Regions from separate parts of the Geobacillus sp. BK01 genome, predicted to be linked through region 3. Evidence: riboswitches for the same ligand, from Rfam matches in the RefSeq annotation. Region 3 holds a riboswitch; each other region holds the start of a gene.
What was found. A riboswitch is a leader RNA that binds a small molecule or an ion and turns the genes downstream of it on or off. The one in region 3 is predicted to bind S-adenosylmethionine.

Region 1 (5,702 bases), on a different contig from region 3:
ATGCTTGCTTTCAGATATATGCTGCTTCCTTTTTCGATGTATGTCAAGGTCGGTCGCCTCTTTTTTTCGAATGAACGGGGACTGAACATTTCTGCTTTCTACTATACTGCTTTTTCCGATTGATCGTCTACAAAAAGAAACATCCGCCGCCCGCAAGGCGGCAGATGTTGGTTAGTTTTGTCGTTCGAGCATCCATTTTGGCTTGCCGAAGCCTTGAAACTCTTTGTCGATAACGGCCTCAAATTCTTTTGATTCGACCGCTTCTTTAATGTCTTTAACGAACGGTTCGTTCAAATCTTTTGTGTTGACAACAATGCGATTCCGGTAGTCATCCGGCATGTTTTCCAACGCTAAGGCACTAGTTAAATCCATTTTCGCCGCTAAGGCGAAGTTGCCAGGGACGGCGGCCAAATCCACGCCTTCGACTGTGCGCGGCAGCTGGCCGGCTTCAATTGGCTTGAATTGGAGATGTTTCACATTTTCCTTGACATCTTTTTCTGACACAGTGAGCGGGTTTGCTGACGGATCAAGCTGAATTAAGCCATGGTCTTGCAAAATTAGCAACGCCCGCGCCAAGTTGGTCGGGTCGTTCGGGATGGCGATTTCGCTCCCGTCTGCCACGTCATCAAGCGATTTGAATTTGTTCGAGTAAATGCCCATCGGGGCGGTCGGCACAACGATGACCTCTGAAAGATCTAAGTTGTGTTCTTTTGCGAAGTTTTCCATATAAATTTTATGTTGGAATAAATTCGCATCCAAATCGCCGTTGGCTAAAGCCAAGTTCGGTTGAATGTAATCGCTGAACTCAACGACTTTGACTTTGTATCCTTTTTTTTCCAAAAGTGGTTTGATGGCTTTGTTGACCATGTCGCTGTACGGACCGGACGTCGCCCCGATCGTCAATTCTTTTTTCTCTTTCGAGTCGGCGCCGCTTGAGGCGGAGTTGCTGTTGCCGCAGGCGGCAAGAGCGCCGAATACAAGAAGCAATGCGAGTACTGTCAACCATTTTTTCATTATGAAGCCCCCTTATGCGAGTGAGTTTTATGGCAAGCGGCCTATCGCTTGTCAACAAGACGGGCGATGCGGTCGCCGGCAAACTGAATGATTTGAACAAGACAGATTAAAATGACAATGGTGGTGATCATGACGGTATTGTCATAGCGGTAGTAGCCAAAGCGAATGGCTAAATCACCGACGCCACCGCCGCCGACAATCCCGGCCATCGCCGAATAGCCGACCAAACTGATCGTTGTAATCGTAATTCCTTGCACAATGCCCGGCCGGGCTTCAGGGAGCAGCACATCTTTAATGATCATCCACGGTGTGGCGCCAACCGCCACCGCTGCCTCAATGACTCCTTTTTCAATTTCGCGCAGCGAAGTTTCCACGATCCGGGCAAAAAACGGAATGGCGGCTACTGACAACGACACGGAGGCGGCTGTCGGCCCGATCGTTGTTCCGGTGATCAGCTTTGTGAGCGGCAAGAGGCCGACAAGCAAAATGATAAATGGAATCGACCGAACCATGTTGACGAGAAAGCCGAGAACGGATTTCAAAACGGCATGTTCCAAAAATAAGCCGCGGTCGGTGACAAAGAGCAAAACGCCGAGCGGCAGCCCGACAATGATCGCGACGAACAAGGAAATGGCGACCATATAAATGGTTTCAAAAAACGCCTTATTCAGCTCCGGAAGCAAGCCTGCCAATGTATCAAGCAGCATAAGCAATCACCTCCAATCCGTTCGTCCGTTTGGCGATATAATCCATCGCCCGTTTGATTTCGTCCGCTTCCCCGATCAGTTCCATCACAAAAATGCCAAGCGGTTTGTCTTGAATGTACTCAATTTTGGCATGCAAAATATTTCCTTTTACTTTACACTGTTGCAACATATCGGAAACGATCGTTTCCGTTGCGCTCTCCCCTTGAAACTGGATTTTCACAATCGTTCCCGTATGCTTTTTCCATAAATGCTCAGGCAAGTCAACATGCAAGACGCTATGGATAAACGATTTTGTCAATTCCTCTTTCGGATTGGTAAACAGGTCGTAAACGGTACCGAGTTCAATTACGTTGCCGTTTTGCATGACGGCAACGCGGTCGCATATATGTTTGACCACTTCCATTTCGTGGGTGATCAAGACGATCGTAATGCCGAGCTCGCGGTTAATTTTTTTCAACAGTTCCAAGATGGACTTCGTGGTGCTCGGATCAAGTGCTGATGTCGCCTCATCGCACAAGAGGACGGTCGGATTGTTGGCAAGCGCCCGGGCGATGCCGACGCGCTGTTTTTGCCCGCCGCTCAGCTGTGCCGGGTAAGCGTCCCGCTTATCCGCCAGACCGACCATATCGAGCAATTCATTCACCCGCTTTTCAATTTCTGCCTTCGGTTTTTTTGCCGCCTTTAAGGCAAAAGCGACGTTTTCAAACACTGTTTTCGAGCTGACTAATGAAAAGTGTTGGAAAATCATGCCGATTTTCTGGCGCGCCTGCCGCAATTCCCGACTGTCGAGCGCCGTGATATCGGTGCCGTCGATGAGAACCCGTCCGGATGTCGGCCGTTCCAACGCATTTAGGCAGCGCAACAGCGTGCTTTTTCCGGCGCCGCTGTAGCCGATAATGCCAAAAATTTCGCCATCGCGAATCGTAAGCGACACGTTATCGACTGCGACAACTTGTTTTCTTTTCATCGAGTAAATTTTCGTCACGTTTTTGATCTCGATCATGTTTGTTCTTCCCCCCCGCCTGCCGGTTGCGGCTTTTTGACAAACAAAAATGCCCCTTTCATTCAGAAAGAGGCATCGGTATGTAAACTGCCGACTTATCTTTCAGAATGAAAGCCATTCTGCAGGAATTGGCACCGTTCCCTCAAGGGGAGGTTGCCGGACGTCATCGGGCCTGTTCCCTCGGTCACTCTCGATAAGCGGTTTGCTGTATGCAATTTTTACAAGATTCATCATAATGCGGCGGCCGTTTGTTGTCAACATATATTTTTTGGAGCAATGTTTGAGGAAGCGTTTCCACTGTTGTGTTTCTAGAGAAATCGTTTTGCTCGTCTTTCGTTTGGAAAAATTGTACAATGCCTGTAGGAAGAAACAATAGGAAAGGGGCAACGCATATGATTCCGATCGTAACGGCCGAGGAAATGTACGCCATTGACCGGGAAGTGGAGGAACGGATCGGCATTAGCGCCGACTCGCTGATGGAAAACGCCGGGCAGGCGCTGTTTCGGGTGCTGAAGGAGCGGATTCCGCGCGCCGCCAAGGTCGCGGTGCTCGCCGGCACGGGCAACAACGGCGGGGATGGGATTGTCATCGCCCGCATGTTGAAAAGTTACGGTTATGAAGCAGATTTATGGCTCGTTCCGCCAATGGAAAAGGTGAAAGGGGCGGCGCGCACGGCACTTCAGGTGTACGAGCGATCCGGTTATTCGTGGGTCGCCTACGAAGGAAAAGAGCGGGAGTTGGCGGCGCTTTTGCCGCATTATGATGTCATCATCGACGCCCTGCTTGGCATTGGCGTCAAGGGGGACGTGCGTCCGCCATATAAAGAAATCATCGAGCAAGTGAACCGTTCGTCGGCGGTTGTCTATGCGATCGACGTGCCGAGTGGGGTGCCGGCAGACGGAGGGGAAGCCGGCACGGCGGTCCGCGCCGATGTGACGCTGACGGTGCACTGTCCGAAGCTCGGGGCGTACACGTTCCCGGCGGCCGATTATTACGGAGAGCTCACCGTCGTGGAGATCGGCATTCCGCCGGCGGCGGTGCAGGCGAAGGCGGCCGCCCGGTTTGTATGGGAAATGCGCGATGTCATAGGGACGATGCCGAAGCGCCAGCGGGCGTCGCATAAAGGAACGTACGGCAAGCTGCTTGTCGTCGGCGGATCCAAGGCGATGACCGGCGCGGTGACGCTCGCTGCGAAGGCAGCGCTTCGCAGCGGGGCGGGGCTGGTGACGATGGCTGTTCCGGAAACGGTGTATGAGGCGGTCGCCAACCGCGTGCCGGAAGCGATGTGTAGGCCATGGCCGGCCGAGGGCGGCGCGTTTGCCGGCGCGGCCGATTGGGACGGCCTTGAGATCGATGCGATCGCTGTCGGCCCAGGGATGGGCCGGACGGAAGGGGTTCGCCGCTTGGTCAATGAGCTTGTGCGCCAGCCGGTGCCGCTTGTCATCGACGCCGATGCCTTGTTTTTCTGGGGCGATTATGCCGAGTTCGTGCGCGGGCGGAGCGCGCCGACTGTGATCACACCGCATCCGGGGGAAATGGCGCGCCTCCTTCGCCGCCCGGTCAGCGAGGTGGAACGCGACCGGTTTGGCGTGTCGAAGCGGTTGGCGATGGAATACGGCGTATATGTCGTCTTGAAAGGGCCGTACACGATCGTGACGGCGCCGGACGGGGCGCAATATGTGAACGCGACCGGCAATCCGGCCTTGGCGAAAGGCGGGAGCGGCGACGTGTTGTCCGGCATGATTGCGGCATTTTTGCTGCAGCATGAAGCGGTGCAGCCGGCGGTGAGCAACGCTGTGTTCGTCCACGGCCAGGCGGCCGATTGGCTCGTGCAAAACGGCCATTCGGTGTGGGACGTCCTCGCTTCTGATGTCATTGATGCGTTGCCGGCGGTGTTGGCCGGCTTTAACGCCGTTGGGGCATAATGGAGCGGGGAAGTTAGGTGTACGAACCGTTGGCTGGAGAACCGATCGAAAAGGAAGCGCGAGAGGAGGCGCTTCCTTTTTGCATCATAGGCAAAAGCGAACAGCTTCGTTGCCTCGGGGATGCTGCATTGTTTTCGGTCGGTTCGCGCAACAGCAAAAGTCATGGCGCTACAAGCGAAGCGACTGCTCCGTTTCATACAGGCGGCGGAGCATCGCTTCGGCCCGCTCGAGTTCGGACGGCATCGCCCGGCCCGTTTGTTCCGCTTGTTGGCGGGCGGCGGAGAGCCGCTGGCTCGCCAGCTGCAGCCGCTGGTTCGCCCGCTGCAAATCCGGTGCGCCATTGCCGGCCTGCGCTTCTTCGACGGCGATGCGTGCTTCTTCGACCGCACGTATGGCGTCGTGGATGAAATCGGGTTTCACCTTTGTCCCCCTTTCCACCGTTGTGTATGTATAACGTGTGTGTTCGAAAGGCCGGATATTCTCGTTGCCGCGGAAAACGAGTTGTATGGTCCTAAACCGGCGAATACAATGTAGTGGACAACAAAGGAGGGGGAAAATGGAAACGATCATCCGCGATCTTTTATTAGGGTTATCGCTTGCCGCGCCGATCGGCCCGGTCAATGCCGCGCAGCTTGACCGCGGCATGCGCGGCGGATTTGTCCCGGCGTGGCTGTTCGGCCTCGGCGCGGTGACGGCCGACCTCGTCTACATTGCGCTTGTCTATTTCGGCGTCAGTGACTGGGTGGAGCAGCAGATCGTGCAAACGTTTCTTTGGATGTTCGGCGCCTTTGTCCTTCTTTATACCGGCGCGGAAAGCGTGTGGAATGCCCGGGCGGTCACCGTCCGCCAAGGGCGGAAAGCGGAGTCGGCGCTTCAGTCTTGGATGGCCGGGTTTCTTCTTTCGCTGCTCAACCCGCTTTCGATTTTGTTTTGGCTTGGCGTATACGGATCGGTGCTGGCCCAGATGGCTGTCGGCGGCAGTGAAGGGCACGTGTTATGGCGCACGGCGGCGATTTTGGCCGGCGTTTTGTTGTGGGATGCGGCGCTGGCCGC
Region 2 (5,702 bases), on a different contig from region 3:
GGCAAAGCCCGATGGTAGGTGGGAGATGAATGTCGGTTGGCGATCGCCAACTGATGTGGTAATCTATTGTTAGAACGGACGCCTTCGGAGCGAAGGAAAGCGTAAAGGGTTCTTGTGTGTGGCTTACCGTTCGGCGAACACGCACAAGTCGCTTGAAGCCCCCACCTCCAAGCGAAGCGTAGGTGGCGGGTAGTTCACCAAAAACCCCGCTGCCACACAGGCAACGGGGTATGTTCATTAGTGGCTGACTTCCTCTTTTTCTTCGTACGGATGGGCAACCCAGCCGGACGGATCGATAAACAGACGGACAGCCACAACTTGCCGGTCATCCATCAATGTGAAGTAGTGCGGATTCCCTTCCGGCACGGAAATGACATCGCCCGCTTCCAGCTCGACATCAAAATAACCGGTTTCTTTGTCGCCTTTGATGATGAAAATGCCGTGGCCGGCCGTAATGGCGCGCACTTCATCTTCCGTATGGACGTGCACTTGTTCAAATTTTTTCAGCAGCTCTTCCAAGTTTGGCGTCGCCTCAGACAAAGCGACGATGTCCCACGTTTTGTAGCCGCGGCGCGCTGCCAAGTCTTCGATCTCGTCTTTAAATGTCGTCAAAATTTCCGCTTTCTCTTCATCGCTTAACACATACTTGTCGCGCAAATGTTCCGGCAGTTTCGTAATGTCCCAATGCTCGTACAAGACGCCTTGGCTGTTTAAAAAGGCGCGGACATTGTCTTCACCTTCGATTACTTGACCCGTTTTTTTCACTTTGATGACTGCCATCGTCAAAATCCCCCTTTAACAGTGTATCAATTAGTCAGCTAGCGGCACGGCGGCCCGTTGCAGAAGCAGCCGCTTCACCTGCCAGCTGAACAAAAACTCCCACGCTTCCAAATGTTTTTTCGCTTCAAATGCATCGCGGCCCCAGACGGTAATGCCATGGTTATGGATCAATACCGCGCCCGTATCGCCGTCGACATGTTTCGCAAATTCGGCGGCCAACGTCGGGATGTCGGCGTCATTGTCAATGATCGGAATGCGCACCTCGGCATTTTCTTCCCAAATACCGAACGCTTTAATGATTTCCTGGCCGGAAAAAACCGCTTCCCCGTTTTGGGCGTACACGTCGGAAATGATGTTGTTGTCGACCGTATGGACGTGCAACACGCAGCCAGCGTTCGTCTGCCCATAAATTTTTGTATGCAACAGCGTCTCCGCTGACGGCTTTACATGTGTTTGCTCCGCTGGTCGGCCAGCGGCGTCAACGAGCAGAAAATCTTCGTCTGTCTGCTTCCGTTTGTCTTTGCCGCTGGCCGTGACAAGAAAGGTGAGCGGATCGTTTGTCACTTTGATCGATAAATTGCCGCTTGTCGCGAAAAACCAGTCACGGGCGGCAAGCTCGGCCTTCACCTCGGCGAGCTCGTTCCATTTTTGCACGACGATGCTCATGCCGTCACCTCCACCTGCTGCAAATGATCCATCACATCAAAAAACGTCGCAAACGGCGCATGGGGCAAATCGAGCGCTTGGCATTTTTTGAGCAGAAAATCGCGCGCCAGCACGTAATCCGCTTGTTTTGCCGCCGCTAAATCGGTAATCGAATCGCCGATGACGACATGATACCCGTTCGGGTGGGCCAGCTTCCGAAGAAGCGACGGCTTGCAGCAGCCGCAGCCGTTTTGGCACTCGCCGTCGCACGCATGCGGCCATGTGATGCGGATCGTCTCGCCGCTGAAATCGGAGCCGTTGCAAAAAATGCGCTCTCGTTCGATGATCCCGTCAAGCAGCGGGTAGACAAAAAAGTCGATCCCGCCGCTCACCACATAGAGCGGAATGCCCTGCTCTTTCGTCCAAGCGGCGAATTCGCGAAACCCTTCGCGCAAACGGGCGGTGCGCCGCAGGAAATCGACGATCTCGCCCTTTAGCGAAGACGGAAGGAGGGAAAACATGTTTCCGACCCCTTCTTGAACCGAGATGCGCTCGGCGAGAATGTCGTCTTTGAGCGCCTCCCACTCCGGCGGGGCAAACTGTTTCATAATAGCGATAATGTTGTCGTTTTCCGTAATCGTGCCGTCAAAATCACAAAAGAGAACAAGCTGTCTTGTCATGCTTCCACCTCAACAGCGCCCCAGCGGTCGATTGCTTTTTGCAGCGCTTCGTTTTCTGTCGCCGCTTCGCGGAGCAGACGGCCGGCAAGAGCCGCGTCGATGGCAGCGCGAAACGCCTGCCCGCCGCCGATCGCCCCGTCCGGATGGCCATGAATGCCCCCGCCGGCGTTGACGATGCTGTCAAGGCCGAAATCGCGGACAAGAAGCGGCACGAGCCCCGGATGAATGCCGGCCGATGGCACCGGAAACGCCCGCGCAAACGGCTCTTGTTCATCGGTGAGCGCCCGGGCGATGCCAAGCGCCTGCTCGCGCTCAAGAGCGACGCTGCCGTACGGCGACGGGAACAGGACGAAATCAGCTCCTGCGAACCGCAACAGCTTGCCGAGCAACAGCGACGGGGCGACCCCGTAAAACTCAGACGGCGTGATGGCGCCGCTAAACGCCGGATGAGCCATGATCGGCACGGTGATGTTCTCATCCGCGCGCAGCCCTTGCAACACATCAAGCCCGTAGGCGAACACGTTAAACAACAGCACGTCGGCGCCAAGCTCGGCGGCCCGTTTCGCTTTCTCTTTCAGCTCAAACGTTTTGCCGGTCAAGTTGACGGCATACAGCGTCCGTTTGCCCGTTTGTTCATACACTTCCCGAAGCGCGGCCTTTCCTTCCGTAATCCGCTTTTCCAACGGCAGCTGCTCGCTGTCAAACAAAATTTCGTCATCTTTCACTAAGTCGACGCCGCCAAGCGCCTGTTTTTTCAATTCGGACGTCAAATACGCCAAATCGCGGCCAATGATGCCTTTAAAAATGCTCATCAACAGCGGGCGGTCATGCACCCCAACTTTTTCGCGAATGCCGCTGATGCCAAAGCGCGGCCCCGGGAATTGCCGCTTCCACTCGTCCGGAAACTCAAGGTCAAGCAGCCGCACTTCCCCATCAAGCGACAGCTTGCCGAACGTCGTCACCAAGAGCGCCGGCAAATCAGCGCTGAAGTTGACCGTCGGATAGGCGATTTTGACGATCGCCCGCTTCAGCCGCTTGCCGAAATACGCGTTCGTCCGCTCGCTTTCGCCAAGCTCTTCCATAGCGACGACTTCCCCTTTATGTTTGCGAAGCTGCTCCTGCTCCAACGCCGGCAAGTCGGTCCATGTGCCGACCGTCAAGCCGAGCGCGATTCCTTCCGCCTTTTTACGAATGTCTTTCTCGTCATGAAGCAAATACGTTGCAATCACTGCACTCATCATTCATCCCTCTTTCCAAAGAAAAAAGCCTCTTCATAAGAAGAGGCGTCATTCGTTTATGGCGCTCTTCTTATCTCTCAGCGTTTCCGCTGCAAGAATTAGCACCGTGCTTGAATGTACCAAGCCGGTTGCCGGGCTTCATTGGGCTCGTCCCTCCGCCTGCTCTTGATAAGAATGCTTGCGTAACTATACACTTGTCAAACAATTTTGGCGAGTATGGCAAATTTACTTTGAATTATGACAGCCTTTGCCGCCGTTGTCAATCATTTTTTTCAAAACAGTCCGAGGCGTCCGATCCGTTCGGCTGCTTCACAGAGCCTCGCCTCATCGGTCAACAGGCCGACGCGCACATACCCTTCGCCGTGCTCGCCAAAACCGATGCCCGGAGCGACGGCAACATGCGCCCGCTCAAGGAGCACATCGGCAAACTCAGCCGACGACCATCCTTTCGGTACGGGGAGCCAGGCGAAAAACGACCCGGACGGCGCCGGTGCTTCCCAGCCGATGCCGCGCAAGGCAGAAATGAACGTATTGCGGCGCGCTTCATACAGGGCGACAAGCTCGTTGACGCAATCTTGCGGGCCGAGAAGCGCTGCGGCCGCCGCTTCCTGGACGGCGCCGAACAGGCTGACGTACAAATGGTCTTGCAGCAGCTCAAGCGCCCGAATGATCCGCTCGTTGCCGACGGCAAACGCGACGCGCCAGCCGGCCATATTGTACGTTTTCGAAAACGTGTAAATTTCAACCCCGACGTCTTTCGCCCCGTCAACTTCGAGGAAGCTGACCGGCTTTTTGCCGTCAAAACCGATCGCCCCATAGGCAAAGTCGTGCACGACGGCAATGCCGTGCTTGGCGGCGAACGCCACCGTCTCGACGAAAAACTCGTTCGTCGCCGTCGCACCGGTCGGGTTGTTCGGATAGTTTAAAAACATCAGTTTCGCCTGGTCGGCGACCGCCGCCGGAATGGCGCTGTAATCGGGCAAAAATTGCTGCTCGGCGACAAGCGGCATCATTTCCATCCGCGCGCGGGCGAGCGCGATTCCCGACCAGTAATCCGGATAGCCTGGATCCGGGACGAGCACCGCATCGCCCGGGTTGACGAGGCAAAGCGGCAGCTCGACAAGCCCGGCCTTGCCGCCAAACAAAATGGCGACTTCGCGGGTCGGGTCAACCTCAACTCCGTATTCGCGCGCATAAAAGGCGGCAACAGCTTCTTTCAAAAAGGAGTAGCCTTGAAACGGCGAATATTTATGGTACTTCGGATTGGCCGCCGCCCGTTGCATCGCCTCAACGATATGCTTCGGCGTCGGCTGGTCCGGATTGCCTTGCCCTAAATTAATGACATCATGCCCGGCCTTGATTTTCTCTCCCACTTTGGCGACAAGCGAAGCAAAAAACTGCTTCGGCAGCTGTTCAAGCAGTTCGGAAAATGGAAATTCGATCGTCATCCCCCACACCTTCTCAAAAATTCTTCCTTCTCAAAAATTCTTGAAATTCTAGTGCAAAATCATATATCGTAAAAAGCAAAATGTAAAGCAAATTTTTTTCATTGGGGTGAAAAACAATGACCATCCGCATCGCTTGCCTCCAACTCGATATCGCGTTTGGCGATCCGCAAACGAACGAACAGCAAGCCGAAACAGCCGTGCAATCCGTCGCCAACGAAGGAGCCAACATCGTCGTGCTTCCGGAACTATGGACGACCGGCTATGACTTGACGCGCTTGGACGAAATTGCCGATGACGATGCCGTGCGGGCGAAAGCGTTCGCCTCCCGCCTGGCGCAAACATATGGCGTCCATTTCGTCGCCGGCTCAGTCGCCAAAAAAACCGCTGCCGGTGTGACGAACACGATGATTGTCGCCGACCGAAGCGGCCAAATCGTCAGTGAATATAGCAAACTTCATCTGTTCCAACTGATGGATGAGCATTTGTATTTGCAGCCGGGAAACGAGCCAGGCTTATTTTCACTTAGCGGGCTGCCGTGCGCTGGGGTCATTTGCTATGACATCCGCTTTCCGGAGTGGATTCGCGCCCATGCGTTGGCCGGAGCGGAAGTGCTGTTTGTCGTCGCCGAATGGCCGCTTCCCCGCCTTCACCATTGGCGGACGCTCCTGATGGCGCGGGCGATTGAAAATCAATGCTATGTCGTCGCCTGCAATCGGGCCGGAAGCGACCCGAACAACGTCTTTGCCGGCCATTCGCTCGTCATCGACCCGTGGGGCGAAATCATCGCCGAGGCCGATGAAAAGCCGGGCGTTCTTCTAGCGGACATCGACCCGGCGCTCGTTAAAGAGGTCCGTGCGCGCATCCCGGTGTTTGCCGACCGCCGGCCGCGCGATTACGACGAGGCGGCAAAA
Region 3 (5,702 bases):
GCCCATTTTTTGCTGCCGATCCCGGGCAAAGGTTCGTCGAACTGGTCGTACGCCTGGGTGCCGATCGTCGGCCCGCTGCTTGGCGGCGCAATGGGCAGCTTAGTGTATAAGCTGTTGTTTTTAGGCAAGACAAGCCCGGCGCTATGGGGTGTGCTCATGGCTGCGGCGGCCGTATTGGCGGCGGCGGGTGTGTTGAAAGGAAAAGAGGCGGGAACGGCTGCGGCGGACCGCCGTTCAGCCTGACAGGGAACGTGTCGTTTGAAGTGAAGCCATTGAACGAAAACAATTGAGCAGGAGAGGAGAATGGGGATGACGGATCAATATATTTTGGCCATCGACCAAGGCACAACGAGCTCGCGCGCCATTTTGTTCAACAAAAAAGGCGAAATCGTCCATATCGCTCAAAAAGAGTTTACGCAATATTTCCCGCAGCCCGGCTGGGTCGAGCACAATGCCAATGAAATTTGGGGCTCGGTGCTTGCCGTCATTGCGAGCGTCTTGTCCGAAGCGCAAGTGAAGCCGGAACAAGTGGCAGGGATCGGGATTACGAACCAGCGGGAAACGACGGTCGTCTGGGAGAAAGAGAGCGGCAACCCGATTTACAACGCCATCGTCTGGCAGTCGCGGCAGACGGCCGATATTTGCGAGGAGTTGAAAGCGAAAGGATATGATCCGCTGTTTCGCGACAAAACGGGATTGCTCATTGACGCCTACTTTTCCGGAACGAAAGTGAAATGGATTTTGGACCATGTCGACGGAGCGCGCGAACGGGCGGAGCGGGGCGAACTGCTCTTTGGCACGATCGACACGTGGCTCATTTGGAAGCTGTCCGGCGGCCGCGTCCATGTGACCGACTACTCGAACGCGTCGCGCACGTTGATGTTTAACATTCATACGCTCGAGTGGGATGACGAACTGCTTAGCATCCTAGGCGTACCGAAGGCGATGCTTCCCGAGGTGCGTCCATCGTCGGAAGTGTACGCCAAAACCGTTCCGCACCATTTCTTCGGCGTCGAGGTGCCGATCGCCGGGGCGGCGGGCGACCAACAGGCGGCGTTGTTCGGGCAGGCGTGCTTTCGGGAAGGAATGGCGAAAAACACGTACGGCACCGGCTGCTTTATGCTCATGAACACCGGAGAAAAAGCGGTTAAGTCGAAACACGGGCTGCTCACCACGATCGCCTGGGGCATCGACGGCAAAGTCGAGTATGCGCTTGAAGGCAGCATTTTCGTTGCCGGTTCGGCCATTCAATGGTTGCGCGACGGCTTGCGGATGATCAAAACCGCAGCGGACAGCGAGGCGTACGCCGACAAAGTGGAATCGACCGACGGGGTGTATGTCGTCCCGGCATTCGTCGGGCTTGGCACGCCGTATTGGGACAGCGATGTGCGCGGCGCGGTGTTCGGCCTTACGCGCGGCACGACGAAGGAGCATTTCATCCGCGCGACGTTGGAATCGCTCGCGTATCAGACGAAAGATGTGCTTGCCGCTATGGAAGCCGATTCCGGCATCTCGCTGACGACGTTGCGCGTCGACGGTGGGGCGGTGAGAAACAACTTTCTTATGCAGTTCCAGAGCGATTTGCTGGCCGTGCCCGTGGAGCGGCCGGTTGTGAATGAAACGACCGCGCTTGGGGCAGCGTATTTGGCAGGGCTGGCCGTCGGCTACTGGGATAGCCGTGAGGATATTGCCGTTCAGTGGCAGCTTGAGCGCTGCTTTGAGCCGAAGATGGCGGACGACAAGCGGACGGCGCTCTATGAAGGTTGGAAAAAAGCGGTGCAGGCGGCGATGGCGTTTAAATAACAACGAGAAAACGGATGCCCTCAGCAAGGGTGTCCGTTTTTTTATGGTGGAAAACGGGAGGGCGGCTGACTGTTCGGCGGTGGAAATGAACTCCAGTGCAGACACTAGCCCACTTCGATCTGTCAGTGAGCGGCTTTTGAAGAGAGAACGGAATATAAAATTATCTTATAAAACTATGTGCTAAATATTCAATGAGAACTTAAACGCAATGACAGTTAAGAAATGAAACGACATGCCGTTTTATTTATGTTTGAATATCAGGCAGGCAATGCCGCAGGGAAGCCTAAATAGACAAAACAAACAAAAACGTTGTCGCTTTTGTCCACTTGTGGTAACATAAGAAGTAAATTACATACGTCTTATCAAGAGTGGGCGAGAGAACGGGCTTGATGACCCCACAGCAACCTGCCGCTGGCAAGGTGCTAACACCCGCAAAGCGGTTTCGCTTTGGATGATAAGAACGGCTTCCCCCTTTCGCGTCATTCCGAGGCGAAAGGGGGTTTTTTATGGATGGGAGGTGAGGGAAAGCAGTGGCGGAACGATATTCGCTTCGCGACTGCATGGCGGCGCATTTGCCAGCTGCGGCGTTTGCTGTTCATGTCATGCGCTGTGTGCAGGCGGAACTCATCCGGCTTGATCCGCAGGCGGTGGCGCATGTCGACCGCGGGGGGAAGTATATTCATTTGTATGGGGAGGTACGCGGAACGGCGTTTTCTGTTCTGCTGACCGTCGATGAGGCAGACGAATGGAGGGCAGCCGGTCCGTACGCCCTTGACCGCTACATATGGACCGAACTTGCGAAAAAAGGGATTCGGCCGATGCAATGGACGCCGTACTTGCAGGCGGTGTTTTTCACTTCATGACAGAAAGGGAGAAGCAACAGATGGCAGTGAAAAAATTTGAACATGTCGGCATTCAAGTCAAAGACATCGAGGCATCAAAGGCATTTTACCAAAACGTCGTCGGCCTTGAGCTGTTAAGCGAAATGATCCATACGAACGGGACGATGAAACTGGCGTTTTTAGGAATCGATGGTTCGATCATCGTCGAACTGATCGAAGGGTACAACCCAAACTTGCCAACCGAAGGAAAAGTGCACCATGTAGCGTTTACGGTGGAAGGCATTGAGCAGGAAAAAGAACGGCTTCAATCGCTTGATGTGTCGCTTGTATGGGAAGATATTACCGAGCTCCCGAACGGGGCGAAATATTTATTTTTCCTCGGTCCGGACGGCGAATGGATCGAATTTTACGAGCCAGGACAATGAACGGAAGGGAAGGCGGCCATGCCGATGGCCGCCTTTTGTCGCGGCGGCGCGGTTTAGCCGTGGAAGAAGGAAAAGGAGCGGTGCATCGCGTATATATAAAGGGGGAGAGGAGGAGAACAGATGGAGCCGCAAGTCATTCGCGCCATTCAAGACGACTACCCGGATGAATTCGCCTGGTGCTACGGCTGCGGACGGCTGAATGAGCAAGGCCATCATTTCCGCACCGGCTGGGACGGGGACAAAACGGTGACCGTCTATACGCCGCGCCCGGAACATACGGCGATTCCCGGGTTTGTGTACGGCGGGCTGATCGCCTCGCTCATCGACTGCCACGGCACCGGTTCCGCGGCGCTGGCCTTGCATCGGAAAAACGGCCATGAGCCGGGAAGCGGGGAAACGCCGCCGCGTTTCGTCACCGCGTCGCTTCATGTTGACTTTGTCAAGCCGACGCCGCATGGCGTGCCGCTTGTCGCCGTCGGAACGGTGACGGAGATTCATCCGAAAAAATGGCAAGTGGACACCGAAGTGTTCGCCAACGGCGAACGATGCGCCAGCGGGCAAGTCATAGCGGTCGTCATGCCGAAAACATTTGTCCGCGCTTGATCCAGCAACGAAAAGCGCCGGAGAGCTGCTGTGTTTAACAGCGCTTTCTCCGGCGTTTGGCCGCCGATGTCCTCTCGTCCTCACTTCGCTGCTGTTTCGTCTTGAGTTTAGGAGGCGACCCGTCGCGTCACGGTTTGTCCATGACGAGCACCGACGATGTAGCGCTCGCTACTTCTTTGCCGTTTTGCCGGACGACAGCAGTCACATAGGCGATGGTTTTCCCGAACTTTTCCACTCTTGCTTCGATTTCAGCTTCCCCCACTGCTGCCGGGCGGTGAAATGTCGTCTGCAAGTTGATGGAGGCGAGCAGTTGGTCATCGCGAAGCAAAGTGGTCACCGCATACGCCATTAGAGCGTCCGCCGCCGCCCCGACAAACCCGCCCATAATAACCCCGTTGCCGTTAAGCAGCGATTCGCGGATTGTCCATACTCCTTTCGCATAGCCGTCCCGGGCTTCTGTCAAGCGGACGCCAAGCGCCTCATCGCATGGCGGCGGCGCGCTTTGCCCGGCGATAACGTCATGTAAGTTGGTCAATGGCTTCATCGCGAACACCCCTTCTGTTGTCAATCATGTTTTTTATTCGCCAAACGGCAGCGATTTCCTCTTTTCGCATGTGCGGGAAGGAGAACGGCAAAGCGGCGGCGAAAGAAACAAGCAGCTGACAACGGAAAGGGGATGGTCGGATGTATCAACAGCCGGAGGAAAGCCGCTGGACCGGACGGATCGACAGCGTGAAGGACGAGCGGGCGTTTCGTCTTCATCAGCGCATTCGCTTGCTTGATTTGTCACAGCCATTGGCGCCCGCGGAACGGGCGGCGGCCTTCATCGGGTTTGCCTGCGACGAAGGCGTGCGCCGCAACCAAGGACGCCAAGGGGCGAAAGAGGCGCCCGCCGCCGTCAAAGCGGCGCTCGCCCGGCTGCCTTGGCACCTTCCGGAAGGGGTCGAAGCTTACGATGCGGGCGATGTCGTTTATGTTGAGGAACAGCTCGAACAAAGCCAGGCGGAACTTGGTGAAGCGGTCGCCCGCCTGCTGCAAAACAACATGGCGCCCATCGTGATCGGCGGCGGCCATGAGACGGCGTACGGCCATTACTTGGGCGTCCGCAAGGCGCTGGGCCGCGAGCGAACGATCGGCATCATCAACATTGACGCTCATTTCGACTTGCGGCCGTACGATGACGGTCCGACATCCGGGACGATGTTTCGGCAAATATTGGATCAAGACGAACGGGCCGGTTATTTTTGCCTCGGCATTCAGCGGCTCGGCAACACCGCGGCGCTGTTTGCGGATGCCGAAGCGTACGGCTGCCGGTACATGCTCGAGGACGAGCTGACCGCGGGCATTGGCGCTGCTTATGAACAGATCGAGGAGTTTGCCGCAAAGCACGATGCGGTGATGCTCACCATTTGCATGGACGCCATCAGCGCGGCGGCCGCGCCGGGGGTGAGCGCGCCGTCGCCGTTTGGGCTCTCTCCGGCTTTGGCGCGCGCCCTCATCCGCCGCATCGTTTCCCATCCGAAAACGATAAGCATCGATCTTTGCGAAGTCAATCCGCGGTTGGATGAAGGAGGAAAAACGGTGGCGTTAGCCGCCGCCTTCTGCATGGAGGCGCTCCTTCATTTCCGCCGCTTGCAGCCAAGGCGGTGAGAACGTGAAGTTGGTCATTGCCGAACGGGATGACAAAGAACGGGAAGCGATCCGCTGGCTCGTTTCCGCCTATTCGCTGCCGATCGAGCACGTGTATACAGCGGCCACCGTCGAGGAGATGATGGTGCTTCTTGAGCAGGAGGCGCCAGAGCTGTTGTACGTCGAACTTGATATGATTCCGTATGACCAATGGCCGAGGGCGACGGCCCACGTCCGCCTGTTTTGCCGGCGGGTGATCGCCGCCACCGCCGAGGCGACGTTCGCGCGGGCGAAGCAAGCCATCGACTGGCAATGCGTCGATTTGCTCGTCAAGCCGCTCGAGCCCGCCAAACTGAAGCAGGCGCTGAGAACGGCGGCTTCGCTTTTCCCAAGCCGCCCG
Region 4 (5,702 bases), on a different contig from region 3:
AGCAAAAACGCGGTCGAGATGGCCGCCATGCCGGAGGCGAAGGCGAATCCGCGCACGCCGCCTTCTAAGGCGGCGATCGCTTCCTCAAGCGCCTCGCGCGTCGGGTTGCCGGAGCGGCTGTAGTCGTATTTGCCGAACGCGTCGAAATCAAACTGATGGAACGTGGAGGCGTGCTGGATCGGCACACTCACCGCTCCCGTTTCGCGGTCGACTTTCCATTCGTTATGGAGCAGTTTCGTTGAAAACGACCATTCCCGTTCCATCGCTCACACCTCTTTCATGTTTTTGAATGCTTGCGCCAGGTCGGCGATTAAATCATCGGCATGTTCGATGCCGACCGAAAAGCGGAGCAATCGGTTGCAGACGCCGTTTTGAATGCGGATGTCTTCCGGAATGTCGGCGTGTGTCTGCGTCGCCGGGTACGTGATGAAGCTTTCGACTCCGCCTAAGCTTTCGGCGAACGTAATGAGACGCAAGCTTTTTAAAAATCCGTTCACCCACTTCTCATCGGCAATCCGGAATGACAACATCCCGCCTCTTCCCGGATATAGGACGTCTATGACATCTTCATGTTCGCGCAAAAACGCGCTGATGCGCTTGGCGTTTTCTTCATGCTGGCGCATCCTTAGCGCCAACGTTTTCATCCCGCGGATGAGCAGCCACGAATCAAACGGCGACAACACCGCGCCGATGGCGTTATGGTACTCGGCCAACCGTTGACAAAGCTCCTCGCCCTTGGCGACAACAAGCCCGGCCAACACGTCGTTATGGCCGCCTAAGTATTTCGTCGCGCTATGGATGACGATATCGGCTCCTTCTTCAATCGGACGCTGGAGCACCGGGGTGTAAAACGTGTTATCGACGATCAACAACAGCCCGTGCCGCTTGGCGAGTTCGGCCACGGCAAGGATGTCCGCTTCCTGCATGAGCGGGTTGGTTGGCGTTTCCAAGAAAATGGCTTTCGTTTTTTCCGTTATCGTTTTTTCCACCGCACTAGGATCAGTGAAGTCAACGTAATGAAACCGAAGACCGTATTTGCGCCAGCCGCGCTCAAACAGGCGGTACGTGCCGCCGTAAAGGTCGGCCGATACGAGAAACTCGTCTCCGCTCTCAAACAAGGCGAGCACCGTCTGGATGGCCGCCATGCCGGAACTAAAGGCATAGCCTTGGTCACCGCCTTCTAGCTTGGCGATCGCCTCTTCGACGATTTTGCGCGTCGGATTGCCGGTACGGATGTAGTCAAACCCGGTCGACTCCCCGATTCCGGCATGGCGATAGGCGGTCGAAAAATAGACGGGCGGGTTGACCGTCCCGGTCACCGTTTCACTTCGGTTGCCAATTTGCGCCAACAATGTTTCCAGTTTCTCCATCTCATCTCTCTCCTTCTGCTGAAAAATTCTCTCGTGGTCAAACGGCCGACGGCCATGACGCCTAAAGCGCACCGCTGCTTGTCTCGGCAGCCGGACACCTCGGCTCCAACACGCCTCACCGGTCGGCGGAGCGGCCGCCTAAACAAAGGCAAATAAAAAAAGTCTTCTAAGAAGAAGACTTTTCCATACCCATGGTCATGCTTCTTCTTATCTTCCGAATTGAATGCTCAATTCGCTGGATTTAGCACCTGACCGGTTTCCGGCTGGTTGCTGAAGCTTCGCAGGGCCAGTTCCCTCCGCTTCTCTCGATAAGAACAGAACGTATATTTAATTTTGTTAATTTAGTGAACTACCCACTACCTACACTTCGCTTAGAGGTGAGGGCTTCAAGCGACTTGTGTGTGTTCGCCGAACGGTAAGCCACACACAAGAACCCTTTACGCTTCCCTTCGTTCCGAAGGTGTCCGTTCTCGCCATATTCGATCATATTCGTTGGCTAACGCCAACCGACATTCATCTCCCACTTTCACTTCACTTAGAAGTGGGAGACTTCTTTCGGAAAGACGTTAATTTATTAAAAAATGTAACGTATTCCGGCCGTTTTTGCAAGTCATTTTTTTGCCGCTGCCAATGTTCGGCAAATTCGCGAAAAATTCGCGCTCTCCATTAACATCTTTTCGCCAAAATATGTTACAATAACAGGTGAACTTATTGTGTTCATGGAGGATGGTCATGGCAGCCGCAGCAGGAACGATGCGTGATTATGCGCTTTACAGCGGGGAGCTTCAGGAGAAAATTGAACTGCTCGTGTATTTGCCAAGCAATTTTTCTCCGCTTCACAAATATTCTTTACTAATCGCTCAAGACGGCAAAGATTATTTTATGTACGGAAAAATCAAAACCGTCATCGAGACGCTCATGGACGAAGGAACGATCGATCGGACGGTTGTCGTCGGTATCCCGTATCGGAATGTGAACGACCGCTACGAGAAATACCACCCGGCAGGGCAAAAGCACGAGGCGTACATTCGTTTTTTAGCCCATGAACTCGTTCCGTTTTTGGATCACGAGCTGCCGACCTACCAAATCGGCAAAGGCCGGGCGCTGATCGGCGATTCGCTCGGCGGAACGGTCTCGTTGTTAGCCGGGCTGTTGTATCCGCATACATTTGGAAACATCGCCATGCAGTCCCCTTACATCGATGACTCGGTGTTGGCGCGTATCCGCGCGTTCCGCGATCCGTCGCTTCTTTCGATTTATCATTCCATCGGCGCGGAAGAAACAGCCGTGAAATCAACGGACGGCCGTGTACGCGACTTTATTACACCAAATCGTATGGCACGGGACTTATTTATGGAAAAACGGTACGCCTACACGTACCATGAGTTTGCCGGCGGCCATGCGTGGACGTATTGGCAGCCTGACGTGCCGAGGGCCGTATCCGCTCTTTTGTCGCTGTAAACCATTGAAATACAACCATCTAAGGAGGGAAATCGGGATGAAATACGGCATTGTATTATTTCCGTCAAAACGCATTCAAGACTTTGCCAACTCGTACCGGAAACGGTATGACAGCCATTACGCCCTCATTCCGCCGCACATTACGCTGAAATATCCGTTTGAGGCGGATGAGGGGCAACTGAAAGAGATGACGAAAGAGCTGCGCCGCATCGCGGCGGAAACGGAGCCGATTCCGGTTAAAGTGACGAAATTCAGCTCGTTTTACCCGACAAGCAACATCATTTATTTGAAAGTCGAGCCAAACGATGTGCTTGAGCGCCTCCATCAGCATCTGCACAGCGGCTTGTTTGCCGGAAAGCCGGAGTTTGTGTTCGTGCCGCACATTACAATCGGCCGCGATTTGCCGGGTGCGGAATATGCCGATGTTTACAGCCAGCTGAAGCTGCAAAACGTCCATTTTGAAGAGACGATCGACCGGTTCCACCTTCTTTACCAGCTTGAGAACGGGTCATGGACCGTCTATGAAACGTTTGTCGTCGGAGGAAAGGAAACGGTATAACATGAACATCGCCATTGGAACAACAAAAGATCGCCCCTTGTATGAGGACGCTTTGCATGTCCGCCGGCTCGTATTTATTGAGGAGCAAAATGTGCCGGAAGAGGAAGAAATTGATGCATTTGAACAAGAATCATCCCATCTCGTCTTGTATGATGGCGAAAAACCAGTTGCGGCCGGACGGCTTCGCTTGATCGGCGAAAGCATCGGCAAAGCGGAGCGCATCTGCGTTTTGCCGTCTTACCGCGGCCGCGGCGCCGGCCGGATGGTGATGGAAGCGTTGGAGCGGCTCGCGAAAACAAAAGGGGCAAAAAAAGTGAAACTGAACGCCCAAACACACGCCGAACCGTTTTATGAAAAGCTCGGCTACGAGACGGTATCCGGGGTGTTTATGGATGCCGGCATTCCACACGTCACGATGGTGAAATCGCTCGAATAAAAGGGAGCTTGCGCGCGCACAGCTCCCTTTTGCTTATTTTTTATTGTTCAGCATATTGGCGATCGTATTAAAATCAATTTGTTTGCCGCTATGGACGATCGTTTTGACGATCTGGTCTTCGAGTTCTTTCGGCACTTTTCGGTTGGCGATTTGCGCCACCCGCTTCACCACTTGGCGCACCGTTTTTTCATCGTTGAAATTGGCGTTTTGCAGCGAGTTGGCAAGCTCGAAAATGTCTTTCATGTTCACGCCTGTTTTTTTCTCAATGTTTTTAAAAAATTGCTGATCCATTTTTCTGCCTCCTTCTCCCTGTATATCGTATGACGCCTCCCTAAGAAGGTGCATCAAAGGGGAAAGAAAAAATACGAGCCGCTCCGCAGCGCCGAAACGGCCCGTATACGATTCGTTTTTTCCGTTAGCCGACAAATGCCGCGCCGACAATAATTAACAAGATGAACAAAACAACAATCAGCACAAAGCCACCGCCATAGCCAAAGCCGCCATAGCCGTAGCCATAGTACGGAAATCCGTAGCCGCAGAAGCCCATCCTCGTGCACCTCCTTCTCCGTTTACTGTATCGTATTCACCGGTCTGAAGCGACGTATGGGCGCACGCGTCATTTTGTCAACCAAATAGGCGGAACAGCTCGGCAAACTCCTTTTCCTTTTTCGTAAACCACTGCTCGATATAGCCTAAATTGCCTTGCACGCTTTTTAAAAACCCGTTGTTGAGTTTTTCGATTTCTTGCAGCTGTTTGTTGAAATCATTCCCCCATTGTTCAAACAAACGAATGAACTGCTCATGTCCTTCTTTTCTTGATGCAACCCACGCTTCGAGCGCTTTTTCCAGCTCTTTGCTCACACCTTTCCCCCCTTTCTTTCTGTTGTATGCAAAACCGGTGTCCGAAGGTGAAGGCGTTATCGTTCTTTTTTTCCTGCACCATATGGTAAAGTAAAGATGAACGATAACATGAAATGGGGGAAAAAGGCATGCAAAACATCGAAACGAACGATCAGTTCACGGCGGCCATTTCTGGCAGCAAACCGGCTGTCGTCAAATTTTACACAACTTGGTGTCCTGACTGTGTACGCTTGAATATGTTCATCGATGACATCATCCGCGATTACGGGCAATACGACTGGTTTGAGATCGACCGTGATCACTTTCCGGAACTTGGCGAGAAATACCAAGTGCTCGGCATCCCAAGCCTTCTTGTGTTCCAAAACGGAGAAAAAATCGCCCATCTGCATAGCGCCAACGCGAAAACGCCGGAAGAAGTGCGCGCCTTTTTGCAGTCGCTGCCTTCTTAGCCGCCTCTTCCCGGTCCATTTTGGAGCGGACACTCCCCGGGCGGCATGAATGCAGTCATTTTCGGATCATTGTTTTTTCCGTCTATACGGTCATAAAGAAGAGGTGTCCCGGTACGTTGCCTGGGACACCTTTTCGATCACAGAGCGCTTAATATTCGATCTCATCGTAATCTTTCGGCTGGCGTGTCAATTGCGGATCATCGAACATAAATTCAATCGAAATTTCCTCGTCGGTCGTCCGCGCCCGTTCGGGACGGCCATCTGTTTTCAGCTGAATTTGGATTTCCTCGTCCGTTGTTTTTGTCCGCTTATTTTCCATGATCTGATCCTCCCTTACCGCTCATTAATTTCGCAATAACGGCTCGACCTTTTGGATGAGCTCCGTCATTTTCGCTGCATTTTTTTCATAGACCGCTTTCGCCTCTTGCGAATCGGTTTGCAGTGCATACAATTCGAAGTCGGCTTGCACTTTTTTCATTGCCGCCAACAACAACTTTTTCTCTTGCGGCTCCGCCACTTGAATTTTGTCATCGTACAAATCAATCGTCAGCTGGCCATAGGAATCG

Region 1: linked by a shared signal. The riboswitch ahead of ACTVDO_RS08630 (methionine ABC transporter ATP-binding protein) and the one ahead of ACTVDO_RS08050 (hypothetical protein) in region 3 are both predicted to bind S-adenosylmethionine.
Region 2: linked by a shared signal. The riboswitch ahead of mtnW (2,3-diketo-5-methylthiopentyl-1-phosphate enolase) and the one ahead of ACTVDO_RS08050 (hypothetical protein) in region 3 are both predicted to bind S-adenosylmethionine.
Region 4: linked by a shared signal. The riboswitch ahead of ACTVDO_RS04270 (methionine biosynthesis PLP-dependent protein) and the one ahead of ACTVDO_RS08050 (hypothetical protein) in region 3 are both predicted to bind S-adenosylmethionine.

Annotation. Positions count from the first base shown of each region.
Region 1 is NZ_JBQPTH010000006.1:78,605-84,306, reverse strand. Features, by position in the region: gene ACTVDO_RS08640 (MetQ/NlpA family ABC transporter substrate-binding protein) at 172-1,014, opposite strand; gene ACTVDO_RS08635 (methionine ABC transporter permease) at 1,056-1,721, opposite strand; gene ACTVDO_RS08630 (methionine ABC transporter ATP-binding protein) at 1,711-2,724, opposite strand; SAM riboswitch class I at 2,817-2,924, opposite strand; gene ACTVDO_RS08625 (bifunctional ADP-dependent NAD(P)H-hydrate dehydratase/NAD(P)H-hydrate epimerase) at 3,117-4,649, shown strand; gene ACTVDO_RS08620 (hypothetical protein) at 4,818-5,069, opposite strand; gene ACTVDO_RS08615 (LysE family translocator) at 5,206-5,702, shown strand, end outside.
Region 2 is NZ_JBQPTH010000004.1:47,649-53,350, reverse strand. Features, by position in the region: gene ACTVDO_RS06080 (1,2-dihydroxy-3-keto-5-methylthiopentene dioxygenase) at 238-780, opposite strand; gene ACTVDO_RS06075 (methylthioribulose 1-phosphate dehydratase) at 811-1,446, opposite strand; gene mtnX (2-hydroxy-3-keto-5-methylthiopentenyl-1-phosphate phosphatase) at 1,443-2,105, opposite strand; gene mtnW (2,3-diketo-5-methylthiopentyl-1-phosphate enolase) at 2,102-3,343, opposite strand; SAM riboswitch class I at 3,411-3,518, opposite strand; gene ACTVDO_RS06060 (pyridoxal phosphate-dependent aminotransferase) at 3,616-4,791, opposite strand; gene ACTVDO_RS06055 (carbon-nitrogen family hydrolase) at 4,908-5,702, shown strand, end outside.
Region 3 is NZ_JBQPTH010000005.1:195,965-201,666, forward strand. Features, by position in the region: gene ACTVDO_RS08040 (MIP/aquaporin family protein) at 1-243, shown strand, start outside; gene glpK (glycerol kinase GlpK) at 310-1,803, shown strand; SAM riboswitch class I at 2,160-2,264, shown strand; gene ACTVDO_RS08050 (hypothetical protein) at 2,334-2,666, shown strand; gene ACTVDO_RS08055 (VOC family protein) at 2,687-3,070, shown strand; gene ACTVDO_RS08060 (PaaI family thioesterase) at 3,191-3,673, shown strand; gene ACTVDO_RS08065 (PaaI family thioesterase) at 3,801-4,217, opposite strand; gene hutG (formimidoylglutamase) at 4,358-5,323, shown strand; gene ACTVDO_RS08075 (helix-turn-helix domain-containing protein) at 5,328-5,702, shown strand, end outside.
Region 4 is NZ_JBQPTH010000003.1:31,793-37,494, forward strand. Features, by position in the region: gene metC (cystathionine beta-lyase) at 1-263, opposite strand, end outside; gene ACTVDO_RS04270 (methionine biosynthesis PLP-dependent protein) at 267-1,370, opposite strand; SAM riboswitch class I at 1,575-1,685, opposite strand; gene ACTVDO_RS04275 (alpha/beta hydrolase) at 2,103-2,831, shown strand; gene ACTVDO_RS04280 (YjcG family protein) at 2,869-3,390, shown strand; gene ACTVDO_RS04285 (GNAT family N-acetyltransferase) at 3,392-3,826, shown strand; gene ACTVDO_RS04290 (stage VI sporulation protein F) at 3,860-4,117, opposite strand; gene ACTVDO_RS04295 (YjcZ family sporulation protein) at 4,242-4,373, opposite strand; gene ACTVDO_RS04300 (hypothetical protein) at 4,451-4,687, opposite strand; gene ACTVDO_RS04305 (thioredoxin family protein) at 4,816-5,136, shown strand; gene ACTVDO_RS04310 (hypothetical protein) at 5,285-5,455, opposite strand; gene ACTVDO_RS04315 (DUF421 domain-containing protein) at 5,480-5,702, opposite strand, start outside.